Regions from separate parts of the Luteibacter aegosomaticola genome, predicted to be linked through region 1. Evidence: predicted binding sites of a transcription regulator. Region 1 holds the regulator's gene; each other region holds the start of a gene.
What was found. Region 1 encodes sigma-54, which starts transcription at its own class of promoters, with help from an activator protein. Its sites were predicted from a motif close to TGGCACGNGCNTTGC; they were not measured.
Positions count from the first base shown of each region.

Region 2: the regulator sigma-54 is predicted to act here: its motif matches at 2,247-2,261, upstream of fliD (flagellar filament capping protein FliD).
Region 3: the regulator sigma-54 is predicted to act here: its motif matches at 3,532-3,546, upstream of flgB (flagellar basal body rod protein FlgB).

Region 1 covers NZ_CP095741.1:1,151,505-1,156,157, forward strand. Annotated here, with positions in the region: gene rapZ (RNase adapter RapZ) at 1-440, opposite strand, end outside; gene hprK (HPr(Ser) kinase/phosphatase) at 434-1,336, opposite strand; gene hpf (ribosome hibernation-promoting factor, HPF/YfiA family) at 1,466-1,813, opposite strand; gene L2Y96_RS05100 (RNA polymerase factor sigma-54) at 1,932-3,413, opposite strand; gene lptB (LPS export ABC transporter ATP-binding protein) at 3,524-4,243, opposite strand; gene lptA (lipopolysaccharide transport periplasmic protein LptA) at 4,248-4,653, opposite strand, start outside.
Region 2 covers NZ_CP095741.1:3,745,658-3,750,310, reverse strand. Annotated here, with positions in the region: gene flgL (flagellar hook-associated protein FlgL) at 1-399, shown strand, start outside; gene L2Y96_RS16680 (flagellin N-terminal helical domain-containing protein) at 790-2,205, shown strand; gene fliD (flagellar filament capping protein FliD) at 2,347-3,708, shown strand; gene fliS (flagellar export chaperone FliS) at 3,729-4,145, shown strand; gene L2Y96_RS16665 (flagellar protein FliT) at 4,142-4,438, shown strand; gene L2Y96_RS16660 (PilZ domain-containing protein) at 4,461-4,653, shown strand, end outside.
Region 3 covers NZ_CP095741.1:3,756,726-3,761,378, forward strand. Annotated here, with positions in the region: gene flgF (flagellar basal-body rod protein FlgF) at 1-688, opposite strand, end outside; gene flgE (flagellar hook protein FlgE) at 752-1,978, opposite strand; gene L2Y96_RS16725 (flagellar hook assembly protein FlgD) at 2,000-2,650, opposite strand; gene flgC (flagellar basal body rod protein FlgC) at 2,662-3,075, opposite strand; gene flgB (flagellar basal body rod protein FlgB) at 3,075-3,491, opposite strand; gene L2Y96_RS16740 (chemotaxis protein) at 3,715-4,632, opposite strand.

The DNA of each region.
Region 1 (4,653 bases):
AGCAGGCGGCGCTCTTCGGCGATGGAATCCGCCAGGGAAAGGCGCTCGGCGGCCAGCGGGTGGCGGCGGCGCGTTTCCGAATAGCGCTTGATGAGCACGTCATCGCGGCTATCCAGGAAGATCAGGTGTACGTGTACGCCAGCGCTCGAGAGCTCGGACAGCACATGCGGCATCCGCTCCAGGTCGGAGCGCCGGTTGCGCACATCCACGCCCACGGCGATGCGTCGGCGCGGGCCGTGTTCACCCTGGCTGACGGCGGCGACCAGCTGCGGGATGAGCTCCGCGGGCATGTTGTCGACGCAGTAGAACTCGAGGTCCTCCAGCGCACGCAGGGCCACCGTCTTGCCGCCGCCGGACATGCCGGTGAGGACGACGAGGTGGATGGCGCCGGCTTCGACGATGGGGCCTTTGGGTAGCTCGTTGTTCACCGCACTCACCATGGAGAGAAGCGGCGCATCTGGTGCGCCTGCCGGTCGATGAAGGTCTGGGCAGGATCGATGCCCTTGCTCTTCAGTACATGGTTGCGCACGGCCGCCTCCACAAGCACCGCCAGGTTGCGACCAGGTGCCACGGGGATGGTGATCTTGGGCACGTCCACGTCCAGCACGTTGCGCCGGCTGACATCGCCGGTGAGGCGGGTCATGGCGTCGGTTTCCTCGCCATCCTTCATCGGTTTGAGATGGATGACCAGGCGCAGGTACTTCGATGGTTTGACGGCGGTATGGCCGAACATCTCGCGGATGTTGAGGACGCCGAGGCCGCGCACTTCGAGCAGGTCCTGCAACAGCTCGGGGCAGGCGCCGTCGATGACATCCGGGGCGATCAGGGTGAACTCGGTGGCATCGTCGGCGACGAGCCGGTGGCCGCGGCTGATGAGTTCCAGCGCCAGCTCGCTCTTGCCCGAGCCCGGGTCGCCGGTAATCAGCACGCCGATGGAGAACACCTCGAGGAACACGCCGTGCAGGGTGACCCGCGGGGCAAGCGTGCGTGCCAGGTGGTATTGCAGGTAGGTGAGCAGCTCGTGGCCGCGCTTGGTGCTTTGCCAGAGTGGGGTATCGGTTTCTTCAGCCACCTCGCGAAGATCCGGCGGGATCGCCTGGTCCTTCGTGACGATGAGTGCAGCCGGTTGGTAGGCGGCGATCTTGTGGATGGCCTCCCAGCGCTGGCGCGAATCCAGGCCGTCGAGGTAGTTGAGCTCCTCGGTACCGATGATCTGCACCTTGTTGGGGTAGATCACGTTGAGGTAGCCGACCAGGGACGGGCGGCGGCTCTGCTTGGTATTCGGCTCCAGGACACGGGATTCGCCCCGCATGCCTGCGACCCAGCGCAAAGCCATGCGTTCATGGACGCCGTCGAAGAGTTGTCGGGCGGTAAGCCGATCCACGCGGGGGTTCCTGTCAAAAAGAAAGCCGGCACACGGGGGTGCCGGCTTGCTTATATTGTGCCACAGGCCCGCTCAGGGGCTTCAGGTGGCGGCGCGGGCCTCGCGGACCTCGCTGTTGTGGTGATCCTTGAGCTTTTCCTTATGCTTCTTCAGCTGGTCGGCCAGCTTTGTGATCATTTCGTCGATCGCGGCATACATGCGGTCGCTGATCGTGCCGTCCTGCTGGCGGGCCAGGCCCTCGGCGTGGAGGCGGGTGCCCGAACAGTGGAGCGTGCCGCCGGCCTTATGCTCGGCCTTGTCCACGGATAACACGACGTCCAGGGCGGTGATGTTGTCGAAAAGGCGTTCGAAGCGGCCAATTTGCTGTTCCACGCGCTCGCGCAGGGCAGGGGTGATCTGGATGTGCTGGCCGCTGATCTGGATTTGCATGACGCCTCCTTCTTACTGAGGGTGCCGCCGCTGGGGCGGCGAGAGGGGAGTGGCGATTGCCGCTCCTGAACCTTTCAAACGTGGGACCGTGATCCTCCGATGGGGTTCCGCGTGTGGCTTAACCGGCTCGCACGCGTTCACTGGAACTGGGGATCCGCATCGCCTCGCGGTACTTGGCCACCGTACGGCGTGCGACCTGAATACCGCGTCGATGGAATTCCTCCGCGAGCGCCTGGTCGGACAGCGGGCGGCGCGGATCCTCCGCCGTGACCAGTTTGCGCAGCATGGCCTGGATGGCCGTGGCAGACGCGCTGCCACCGTCTTCCGTAGCGACGCCGCTTGAGAAGAAGTGCTTGAGCTCGAAGGTACCGCGCGGCGTATGCATGTACTTGCGCGTGGTTACCCTGGAAATGGTCGATTCATGCATGCCCACTTCCTCCGCCACCTCGCGCAGGACCAGGGGGTGCATGGCTTCGGGGCCGTAATCGAGGAAGGCGCTCTGCCGACGGACGATGACCTCGGCGACCTTGGTCAGGGTCTCGGCGCGCGACTGCAGGCTCTTCAGGAGCCAGCGGGCCTCCTGCAGCTGGCCCTTCATCCACGTGGCGTCATCGCCGCGGGCACGGGCGATCAGGTTGCAGTAATGCTGGTTGAGGCCTAGCCGGGGCTGGGCATCGGGATTCAGGCTGACCCGCCAGCGGCCGTTCTCACGCCGCGCGTAGACATCGGGCGCCACGTATTCCACCGGGGTGGCGTCAAGCGCCGCGCCCGGGCGGGGATCGAGGCTGCGGATGAGCGAGGCGGCCACGGCGACATCGGCCTCGGCCGCCTTCAGGCGCCGGGCGATCTTGCTGGTGTCGTTGCGGGCCAGCAACTCGATTTCGTCGGTGACGATGCGTACCGCCAGGTTGCGCTGGGGCGTCTCGTCCGAGAACTGGCTCAGCTGGCAGAGCAGGCAATCGCGCAGGTCGAGGCTGGCAATGCCCGTGGGGTCGAAGCGCTGGATGCGCTTGCGCACCGCCTCGATCTCGTCGAGGTCGCAATGGAACTCGCGCAGGGCGCTCTGCACCGCCTCCAGGCCGTCACGCAGGTACCCGTCCTCATCCAGCACGTGGATGATCGCGGTGGCGATCGCATGGTCGCGCGGCGTGAACTGCGAGAGGTTGAGCTGCCATTCCAGGTGTTGCTGGAGGCTTTCCGGCGCGGCGTTCTGGGGCTCGAAGCCTTCTTCATCGCCGCCGCCGTTACGCGACGGCGCGCCGGCGTAATCCCCCGCCTCGCCGTGGAAACGGTCGTCGTCCCATTCAGGGGCGAGATCCTCGGAAGGCGACGCGGTGGATTCTTCCTCGCGGGTGGCCTTGGCGGGCTGCTCGTCGCGGGCCCGGTATTCCATGGCCTCGTCGAAGCTGGCGGATTCTTCCGCAGCCTCGGGCTCGGATTCGGCATCTTCCGCGAACTCGAGGAGTGGGTTGCTTTCCGCTATCTGGCGGAGTTCGGCCTCAAGCTCCAGCTGCGACAACTGCAGCAGGCGGATGGCCTGCTGGAGCTGTGGCGTCAGCGTGAGCTGCTGATGCAGGCGAAACTGAAGTCCAGGTTTCATTACCTTCGCAAGATCGGGTTACAACCCATCGTAACCCCACGCGGCCCTTTGAAACCAGCGCCCCGCATGTCTAGGCCAGCTGGCCGATTCTGCGCAACCTGTGCCGCGCGTTAAATCCGGAATTCACGGCCCAGGTACACCTCGCGGACTTTTTCGTCAGCCAGGATGTGCTGGGGCGTGCCGCGCGAAAGCACTTCACCATCGTTGAGGATGTAGGCGCGGTCGCAGATGCCGAGCGTTTCGCGGACGTTGTGATCGGTGATGAGCACGCCGATGCCACGTTCCTTAAGGTGGCGCACGATGCGCTGGATCTCGCCCACCGAGATGGGGTCGACGCCTGCGAACGGCTCGTCGAGGAGCATGTAGCGCGGACGCGCGGCGAGGGCGCGTGCGATTTCCACGCGTCGGCGCTCGCCACCTGAAAGGCTGATGCCCTTCTGTTCGGCGATGTGCGAGATCTTGAGTTCGTCGAGCAGGCTTTCGAGTTCATCCTCGCGCTGCTTCTGCGTCATGTTGTCGCGCAGTTCCAGCACGGCCAGGATGTTGTCGGACACGCTGAGGCGGCGGAACACCGAGGCTTCCTGCGGCAGGTAACCGATGCCGAGCTTGGCGCGCGAGTGCATCGGCAGGCCGGTGATGTCCTGCTGATCGAGCTTGATCTGGCCCGCGTCGGCCTGGATCAGGCCCACCACCATGTAGAAGCAGGTGGTCTTGCCGGCGCCGTTGGGGCCAAGCAGGCCCACGACTTCGCCTTCGCGAATGGAAAAAGCGAAATCACGCACTACCTGGCGGGCGCGGAACCGCTTCTGCAGGCCTTGGGCTGAAAGCATCGGGTCAGGGCTTCTTCTGGGTGTCGGCAGGGGCGGCGGGCGGCGTGGCCGGTGCAGCCGGTGCGCCCGGCTTGGCGGCCGGTGCGGCGCCTGGCTGGGTCTTCGGCTGGAAGGTCATGTGCACGGTGGCTTCACCGTTGCTCTCGCCCGTCATCGTGCTGTCGTTGGTGTTGTAGGTGAGCTTGTCGCCATCGGCCGTGCCCTTGGTGGGCTGGTCGATGTGGGCATTGGTGGTCAGGATCGCGATGCCCGTATCGTTGTGGTAATCGATGTTCTTGGCATGGCCGTGCATCCAGTTGCCGTCATCGTCCTGCTGCTGCACCGTCGCCGGGCTGCCGTCGATGACCGCACGCGTCACCTGGTTCTGGTCGTCGAAATACACCGTGGCCTTCGCGCCCGTGACCTTCAGC
Region 2 (4,653 bases), 2.5 Mb from region 1:
GGCACGCCGGCGGCAGGCGATACCTTCTCGGTGACGCCGTCGTCGTCGCAAGATGTGTTCTCGACTGTGGCGAACATGATCACCGCGTTCGAACAGGGCGGCGGCGGTGGCGCGGCGTTGAACAACACCGTGAATGCGCAGCTGCAGAATCTCGACCAGGCTGCTGGCAGCTTCCTCAACACGCGCACGCAGATCGGCGCGCGCATGAACACGCTCGATGCACAGACGGACATGGGCGCCGACATGAAGCTGCAGTACGCCAGCACCTTGTCGGATCTTCAGGATCTGGATTACGCGAGTGCCGCGAGCAAGTTCTCGCAGCAGCAGTCGGCGCTCGACGCCGCGCAGCAGGCCTACGTGAAGATGCAGAACCTGTCGCTGTTCAACTACCTCAAGTAATTCGTTTCAGGGCAGAACGCGCAGACGTTCGCTAAGGATGGTTTTGCCGGGCGGTTGCCACCACGCCACGGTTTCTTGCGGTACCTGGGTTGACCTTTCCACCAACGGCACGGTTGCCGGCCGGGATCCCTCTGGCCGGATTTCCACACAGGATGTGAAAAATGGCCCTAAACCCCGGCGCACCCGTGCCGATACCTACCTCGACAGTGGCTGGGAGCGGCTTTTTGCTACCCCGTCAAAAAATAACTGTTGACAGGTAGAAAAAGCTCTCAAGTTTCCTCCCGGCGTGCCGTAAACCTCTCTGAGGCGGAAGGCTTCCCTATCGGAACCCCGCCGGAATACGCCGCACATACTCCGGCCATTCGGTTCCGCTACCAAAGGATCAAAACGATGTCTCTGACCATCAACACCAACATCATGTCGCTGAATGCTCAGCGCAACCTGACCTCGACGCAGAACAAGCTGTCGTCCGCCATCGAGCGTCTGTCGTCGGGTAACCGCATCAACAGCGCCAAGGACGACGCCGCGGGCATGGCGATCTCCACCCGCATGACCACCCAGATCAACGGCCTGACCCAGGCGCAGCGCAATGCCAACGACGGCATCTCGCTCGCCCAGACGACCGAATCGGCCCTCGACGAAGTCACGAACAACCTGCAGCGCATCCGCGAGCTGGCCGTGCAGTCGACCAACGCCTCGAACTCGTCGTCGGACCGCGCGGCTCTCGACGCCGAAGTCCAGCAGCGTCTGTCGGAAGTCACCCGTATCGCCACGCAGACCAACTTCAACGGCATGAAGGTGCTCGACGGCTCGGCCAAGAGCCTGAGCTTCCAGGTCGGCGCCAACGTCGGTGAAGTCATCAACGTCAGCCTCAACCAGGGCATGAAGGCCAGCCAGCTCGGCGGCCTGAACGAAGGTTCGATCGGTGGCTTCACGGCCAAGGTCGCGACCCAGGGCGTGACCACGGCGGCTCCGCCGGCCGACCTGAACGCAGCTGCCACGCTGACGGTCGACGGCAAGACGGTGAACGTTCCCACTGGCACGGCCCGTACGGCTGACGACTTCGTCGATGACCTGAACACGGCGATCACTGCAGCTGGCGCTACTTCCGTCGCCTCGGTCGACGCCGATGGCAACATTGCGTTCACCAGCGCTACCGCCGCTGGCAAGGCTTCGACCGCCCCGGCCGTGACCGGCCTGACGATCAAGAGCTCGACCGACGGCGTGGACAAGGGTGGCGCTGTGCCGCTGACGCTCGGTGACGTGACCCTGCAGGTCGGCGACAACGCTTCGTTCAGCCTCAAGGGCACGTACAAGACCGCCCAGGATCTGGCCGATACCATCAACGCGCAGTCGGGCGAAGGCATCAATGCCTACGTCGGTTCGGATGGCGCCGTGAAGTTCGCTTCGGCTTCTGCCGTGACCGTTGGTGGTACCGCTGCCGACATTACCGCTTCTGGCCTGACCGCCGGTGCCGCCGCCGCTTCGACCGCGACCCTGGCCGACTCGAGCGTCAAGACGGTTGACGGTGCGAACGAAACGATCGCCCGCATCGACGCCGCCCTGCAGTCGGTGTCGAACCTCCGCTCGGACCTCGGCGCGGTGCAGAACCGCTTCGATTCGACGATCTCCAACCTGTCGAACATCTCGCAGAACCTGACCTCGTCGAAGTCGGCCATCACCGACGCCGACTTCGCCCAGGAAACGGCGAACATGTCCTCGGCTCAGATCCTGCAGCAGGCCGGCGTCTCGGTCCTCGCCCAGGCTAACCAGTCGCAGCAGATCGTCACCAAGCTCCTCCAGTAATTCCGGAAGAGCACTACCGATCCCGGGGCTAGCCCCGGGGTTGGCAGGGTAATTGCTTAGTTGTCTTCGGCGGGTGCCTTACAGGTACCCGCCGTCGACAAATTGGCGCCCGGGCAGTGAGGCGTCTTCAAGGAGAGCTTCATGGCCAGCAGCACCAGCAGCATCACCCTCGGCTCCAGTTCCATCGACGTCGCCAGCCTTGTTTCGAACCTGGTCGCCGCCAAGCGCGCGGACAAGGACAAACAGCTTTCTGACGCCGTCACTGCCAATACCACGCAGATTTCAGCGATCGGCAACTTCACCTCGTCCCTGACAAGCCTGCAGGCTGCGATCAAGAGCCTTTCGACGTCCACGGCGTTTACGACGCAGAAGACCTCGGTCGGCGATTCCACGATTCTCGGTGTGACGGCGGATGCCGACGCCACGCCCAATAATTACGACATCGTCGTATCCAAGCTGGCGACCGCCCAGAAGACCACGTCTCCGGCCTTCACCAGTTCCACGGCCGCCGTCGGCACGGGCACCCTGAACATTGCCATCGGCGACAAGTCGATGAGTATCGATGTCGCGTCGGGCGCCAACACCCTCCAGAACATCCGCGACCAGATCAACAAGTCCGCCGATAACCCGGGCGTGACGGCCAGCATCGTCACCGGTGCGGATGGCGCGCACCTCGTGCTCACCTCGACCGCCACCGGCAGCGCCAATGCCTTCACGGTCACCACCAGCGGCGGCGATGGTGGCCTGGCGGGTCTCAATTTCGATCCGTCCACGGGCACGCCCACCACGGTGGCGCAGGATGCCGAGTACACGGTCGATGGCACGAAGGTCACCAGTGCGTCGAATACCGATGCCACCGCGATCGACGGCGTCACCCTGACCCTGACCAAGACGGGCGAGAGCACGGTAAGCATCGCCAACGACACGTCCGTGGTCACCACGGCGGTGCAGAACCTGGTCACGGCCTACAACTCGTTTGTCTCGACCTACCAGTCGCTGACCAAGTACGACTCGACGAATAACGAGGTCGGCGCCCTGATCGGCGACGCCACGGTCACGTCGATCAAGAGCCAGATCACCAGCTTGCTCGGTTCGCAGTCCACCGCCGCCGGCGCCGGCCCGAAGTCGCTCAGTGACCTCGGCGTCTCGTTCCAGACCGACGGCACGCTCGCCTTCGATTCGACCAAGCTCACCAAGGTGATGGCGACGAATCCGAAGGAAACGCAGGCCCTCGTGGGTGGCAGCACCGGTATCGCCGGCAAGCTCGATACGCTCATCACGAACTGGACCTCGTCGTCCGGCATCCTGACCCAGCGTACGAACAACCTGAACGATAAGGCGAAAGACCTTACCCAGCAGCAGACCGACTACGACACGCAGATGACGGCGTATACGGCCCGCCTGACCACGCAGTACACCGCGCTGGATACGCTGATGACCAAACTGCAGAGCACCAGCAGCTACCTTACCCAGCAGTTCGACGCACTCACCAACAAGAGCTGACGGCGGACAGGACGACAGACATGGCACTTGGTTATTCCCAGGGCGCTGGCGCGTACCAGCAGATCCGCACCGGCGGTGGTCTCGAGCAGGCCGACCCGCACGGGCTCATCACTCTCCTCATGGACGGGGCGCTCGAGCGCATCCGCCTGGCGGTGGCGTGTATTGCCACCGGCAACATCGCCTCGCGCGGTGAAGCCATCTCCAAGGCCATCAATATCATTGGTGGCCTGCAGGACAGTCTGAACCACGAGGTGGAGGGCCCGCTGGTGGGGCGCCTCGAGGCCTTGTACGACTACATGAACCGCCGTCTCCTCCACGCCAACCTCAATGCCGACACCGAGGCCCTGGAAGAAGTGGCCGGGCTGCTCGGCCAGATCCGCGACAGCTGGGTCGCCATCCCGGTGGAATCCCGCCAGGTGGCAGGGGCGGGCGCGTGAGCGCCGGCCCGTTCTGCGACCTCAACCAGGTCATGAGCCTGACCGAAGCCATGCATGCCGCGGCGGTGGACGGCCGCTGGGATGACCTGACTGGCCTTGCCGCCGAGCGCGAGCCGGTGCTGTACGCCGGAACCATGCGCCCCGCGCCGGAGACTCTTGAGTCGCTGAAGTCGATCATGCTCATCGATAACCTCATCAAGGACCTGGTTTCGGCCGCCCGTGATGAATCGGCCGTGGCCTGGGATGCCTCCCGCCGCGTCCGCAAGGCAGTCGCTGCGTATACTTCGTTCTGATCTCCTCAATGGTGGCAGGCCCATGAGCGAAGCAACATGGAACGCCTTTTCGGAGCGTGTCACCTGGGACGCCCGATTCCACGCCACCTGTGAAGGCGGCGAGCGCCTGGCCTCCGCCGCGCTCGCCTCGGTCAATGACCGCAATGCCAATGTGCTCGTCGCCGTCGCTGCCCTGATGGACCGCCGCGTCGATACGGGCGAGGACGACAACGCCC
Region 3 (4,653 bases), 2.5 Mb from region 1:
TGATCGATCGGACCTGCATTTCGTACTCGCGCGAGAGCGAAATCATCTTCACGAGCACTTCGGAAGGGTTGACGTTGCTGGATTCCAGCTCGCCGGAGACCACGCGGACATTGGCGTCCGCCTCGGCCGGATTGCCGTCACGCGTATGCATGAGGCCGTCGGCGCCCGCCTGCATCTGGTCGTCGCCGGGGTTGACCAGCTTGATGCGGTCAGTCGTTGTAAGCGTATTCGGTGCCTGGCCGAGCGGGACCACGGAAATGGTGCCGTCGCTGCCGATCTTCACGCTGGAGGCCTGCGGGATCGTGATCGGACCACCGCCGCCCATGACGGCATTTCCACGCATATCCGTCAAAAGACCGTCGGCATCGATGCGCAGGTTGCCGGCGCGGGTATAGCCTTCGTCGCCGTTCGGTGTCTGCACGGCGATCCAGCCGTTTCCCTGCACGGCGATGTCCAGGTCGTTGCCCGTCGCCATCTGGTTGCCTTGGGTGGTATCGAAACCGATGCCCTGGGCCACGCCATTGATACGCGTCTGCAGGCCATCACCCTGGACCGGGAGGCTCTGGAACGCCGACAACTCGGCCTTGAAGCCGGTGGTGTTGGCGTTGGCCAGGTTGTGCGCGACTTCGGCCTGGGCACGCATGGTCTGCGTGGCACCAGTCATCGCGACATATACGGAACGGTCCATGGCGGATTCCCCTGCGACGGCCCTGGGCGGGCGCGGCCTTAAGGCCACGCCCGCCGCCGGGGCTTAGTTGCGGATGTTGATGATCGTCTGGGTGAGCGTGTTGTCGGTCGAGATGACCTGGGCGTTGGCCTGGTAGTTGCGCTGCGCCTTGATCATGTTCACCAGCTGGGCGGTGAGGTCGGCCGTGTTCGAGGCTTCGAGCTGGCCGGACTGCAGGGTGCCCATGTCGCCCGAACCCGCGGCGCCACGCACCGGCTGGCCCGAGTCGGCCGAGGCGGCCCAGTTCGTGTCGTTCAACTGACGCAGGCCCTGCGGGTTGGCAAAGGTCGCCAAGGCGACCTGGCCCAGCGGCACCGAGACGCCGTTGGTGTACTTGGCCGAGACCACACCTTCGGTGCTGACGTCGATGGCCGAGAACTTGCCGGCCGCATAGCCGTCGTTGGTGGTCGCGGTGGTGGAGGACGAGTCACCGAACTGGGTGACCTTGCTCATGTCCAGCGTGATATCCATCGGGTTGGCGCCCGGGTTCGGCGACACGGCGCCAAAGTCCAGCTTACCGTTGGTCGGCGTGGTCATCGCACCGCCGCTGCTGAAGGTCATGGGCTGGGCGCCGCCCACCTGGGTGCCGTCCACGGTCATGTAGGCATTCCAGGCGTTCGAGCCCGTCGGATCCTTCGCGTAGTACACGTTGACCGTGTGCGCTGCGCCGAGCGAATCGTAGGCCTGGAACGTCGACATCGAGTTGTACGAGGTGTCGTCCTTCGGATCGAACGTGGCCGTCGCAGGCGCGGTGGCGCTGGCCGAGAGGTTCGCCGAGATACCGACGTTGGCGGTGGCTTTGGCCGCGGAGGTGCCCGAGGTCAGCTGCAGGTCCTGCAGGGCGCTCTGGTCGTAGCCGCCCGAGGCGGTCGGCGGGTACACCTGGAGGTGCTGGCCGGTCGCGTTCACGATGTAGTTGTTGTCATCCGGGTGGAAGTTACCCGCGCGGGTGTACGAGTAGCCCGAACCATCACGCAGCGTGAAGAAGCCGGTGCCGCTGATGGCCATGTCGTACGAGTTGCCGGTCTGCGTGGTGTTGCCGGCAGTGAACTGCTGGGCAATGTTGGTCACGCGGACGCCGTTACCAGCCGCTGTGGCGGAAAGGTTCTGGCCGGCCACCGAATAGATCTGCGAGAACTCGGCGCGCGAGCCCTTGAAGCCCACGGTGCTGGTATTGGCGATGTTATTGGCGGTGACTTCCAGGTCCGTGGAGGCGGCGTTAATGCCGCTGAGTGCGATATCGAAAGGCATGGAGGCGTGTCCTCGGTGGGATTACAGGATTTGGGCGATCTGGCTAAGCAGGGCGCCGCCGTAACCGGCCACCTGCACGTACGTACCGTCGGTGCCGGAGGCGCCAACGCCTTCCACCTTGCCCTTGATGAAAGTGTCGGCAGCGGTCGTGCCGGAGGTTGCGGAGATCTGGTAGACGCCATCAGGGAGCTGGGTGCCGTCGTCGGCCTTGCCGTCCCAGGTGAACTGCTGCAGGCCGGCATCCGGCTGGCCCATCGGCAGGGTGCGCACGACGTTGCCGGAGCTGTCCTTGATGGTGACGCTCACGTAGGTGCCCGAGGTGGGCACGTTCACCGCACCGGACACCGTCGAGTCGGTGAGCTGGGCGGCCGTCGAAGGAATGAGTACATCGTTGCCGACCAGCGAGGCCGCGCGGACGAACTGATCGCCCGTAAGGTTCGAGGACAGCGTATCGAACGACGACTGCAGCTCCTGGGTGGCCGCCACCTGGGAGAACTGCGCCATCTGGGCCACCATGTCGTTGGCGTCCATCGGCTTGGTCGGGTCCTGGTTGGTCATCTGGGTGACCATCAGCTTGAGGAAATCCGACTGGTCCAGCGTCTGCGACTGCAGCTGCGAGGAGGTCGAGGTGGACGTGGAGCTGCTGGAGCTGGTGCCGCTGACGGTAGTCATGGATCGGGCCCTTATTTGCCGAGGTCGAGCGTCTTTTGCATGAGCTGGCGTGCGCTGTTCATGACTTCGACGTTGTTCTGGTAGGAGCGCGACGCGGAGATCATGTTGACCAGCTCGTCGACCGGGTTAACGTTGCTTTGCCACACGTTGCCGTCGGCATCCGCCATGGGATTGGACGGCTCATAGCGCGCCTGGACCGGCGCCTGGCTCTCGGTGATGCCCATGGCGCGGACACCCTCGTTTTCCATCTGCCCGTTGACCATGGCCTGCACCGAGGAAAACATCGGCTGCTTGGCGCGGTAGGCACCCGCTTCGCTGCTGGCCACGCTGTCGGCGTTGGCCATGTTGCTGGCGGTGGTATTGAGACGGGCCGACTGCGCGGCCATGCCGGAGCCGGCGACGTCGAAGATCTTGAGCAGGCTCATCAGCTGCCTCCGGTAATGGCGGTGCGCATCATGTGGATCTGCGCGGTGATAAAGCTCAGCGACGCCTGGTAATGGATGGCGTTGCTGGCGAACTGGGCCTGCTCGATCTGCGTATCCACGGTGTTGCCGTCCATGGACGGCTGCGTGGCCGCGCGGTACGCGAGCTTGTCGGCATCAGCGAGGGCATAGGCGGGGTTGCCGCCGATGTGGCCCGCCTCGGTGGCGGCCATGGGCAGCTGATCACCGTCGGGCACGCCGCTGGCCGCCGTGAGGGCCTTGCGGAAATCCACATCGCGGGCGAGGAAGCCCGGGGTGTCCGCGTTGGCGAGGTTCGACGAGATGATTTCCGCACGGCGCTGCCACAGGCTGAGTGCCTGCGGGTGCATACCGAGCAGCGGATCCGGTTTGTCGATCATGGGCGTGGGCCCCCTCATGGGTTCTGGCCCATGGGCTTCAGCAAGACGCGTGCCACGCCCTGCCCCACAACGCGAAACGGCGCCGTGGCGCCGTTTGCGGGGGATTACGATCGTCGATCAGGGGACTGGTGCCGGTTTTCTGGCGCTACCGGATGACGGTGATTCGACGCCTGGCTGCTGCAGGCAGCCGATCGCGCGCAAGCGCGCTCCTACAACAGCGAGATCACGCTGGGAGGAGCTCGAGGACGGCGTTGGCCAGCACTTCGGGCTGGAACTTGGCGATGAAGCGGTCTGCGCCCACGCGGGCGACCATGGCTTCATTGAACACGCCGCTCAGCGAGCTGTGCAGCAACACGCGCAGGCCCCGCAGCTGGGCGTCTTCACGGATGGCACGGGTGAGCGCATAGCCATCCATCGACGGCATTTCGATATCCGATACCACCAGGTTCACCTGCTCGTGCGCCGGGCCCGTGGCCAGGCTACGCAACATATCGAGGCCTTCGGAGCCATCCTTCGCCACCAGGCACTCGAGATCGAGCTTGCGGAACAGGTCGGCCAGCTGGGTACGGGCAACCAGGGAGTCATCCACCACCATGACGCGGCGCTTGCCGCCGTGGTGGCCGTGGACCGCCTGCTGCAGCTTGTCCGAGATCTCGACCTGCTGCGGGTTGACCGCCGCCAGCACCTGCTCGACATCCACGATGGCCAGCAGATCGCCGTCGAGGCGGGTTACCGCGTTCACACGGGAGCCGTAGCCAAGGGCTGACGGCGGTGCCGCCATCTGGGCGCCATCGACATGCACGATCTTGTCCACGTCGGAGACCAGGAAACCCTGCACGGAGCGGCTGAACTCCGTGACGATGAGGTGGGCCGAATCCACCGTGGCGAGCGGCGGGTAGCCCATCGCGGCGGCCAGGTCGATCACGGGAATGGTCTGGCCGCGGTAATCGAAGCTGCCGGAAACCAGCTCGTGCATGCTCGGCATGCGCTCCAGCCGCGGGCGGCGCAACACTTCGCGCACCTTGAACACGTTGATGCCGAAGGCCTGCTTGTCACCCAGCCGGAACAGCAGCATGGCCACGCGGTTGTGGCCCGCGAGGCGGGTGAAGGTTTCCACGGTATCAAGGAGCGGACGGGCCATGGTGCGCTTGCTGCTTTAGAA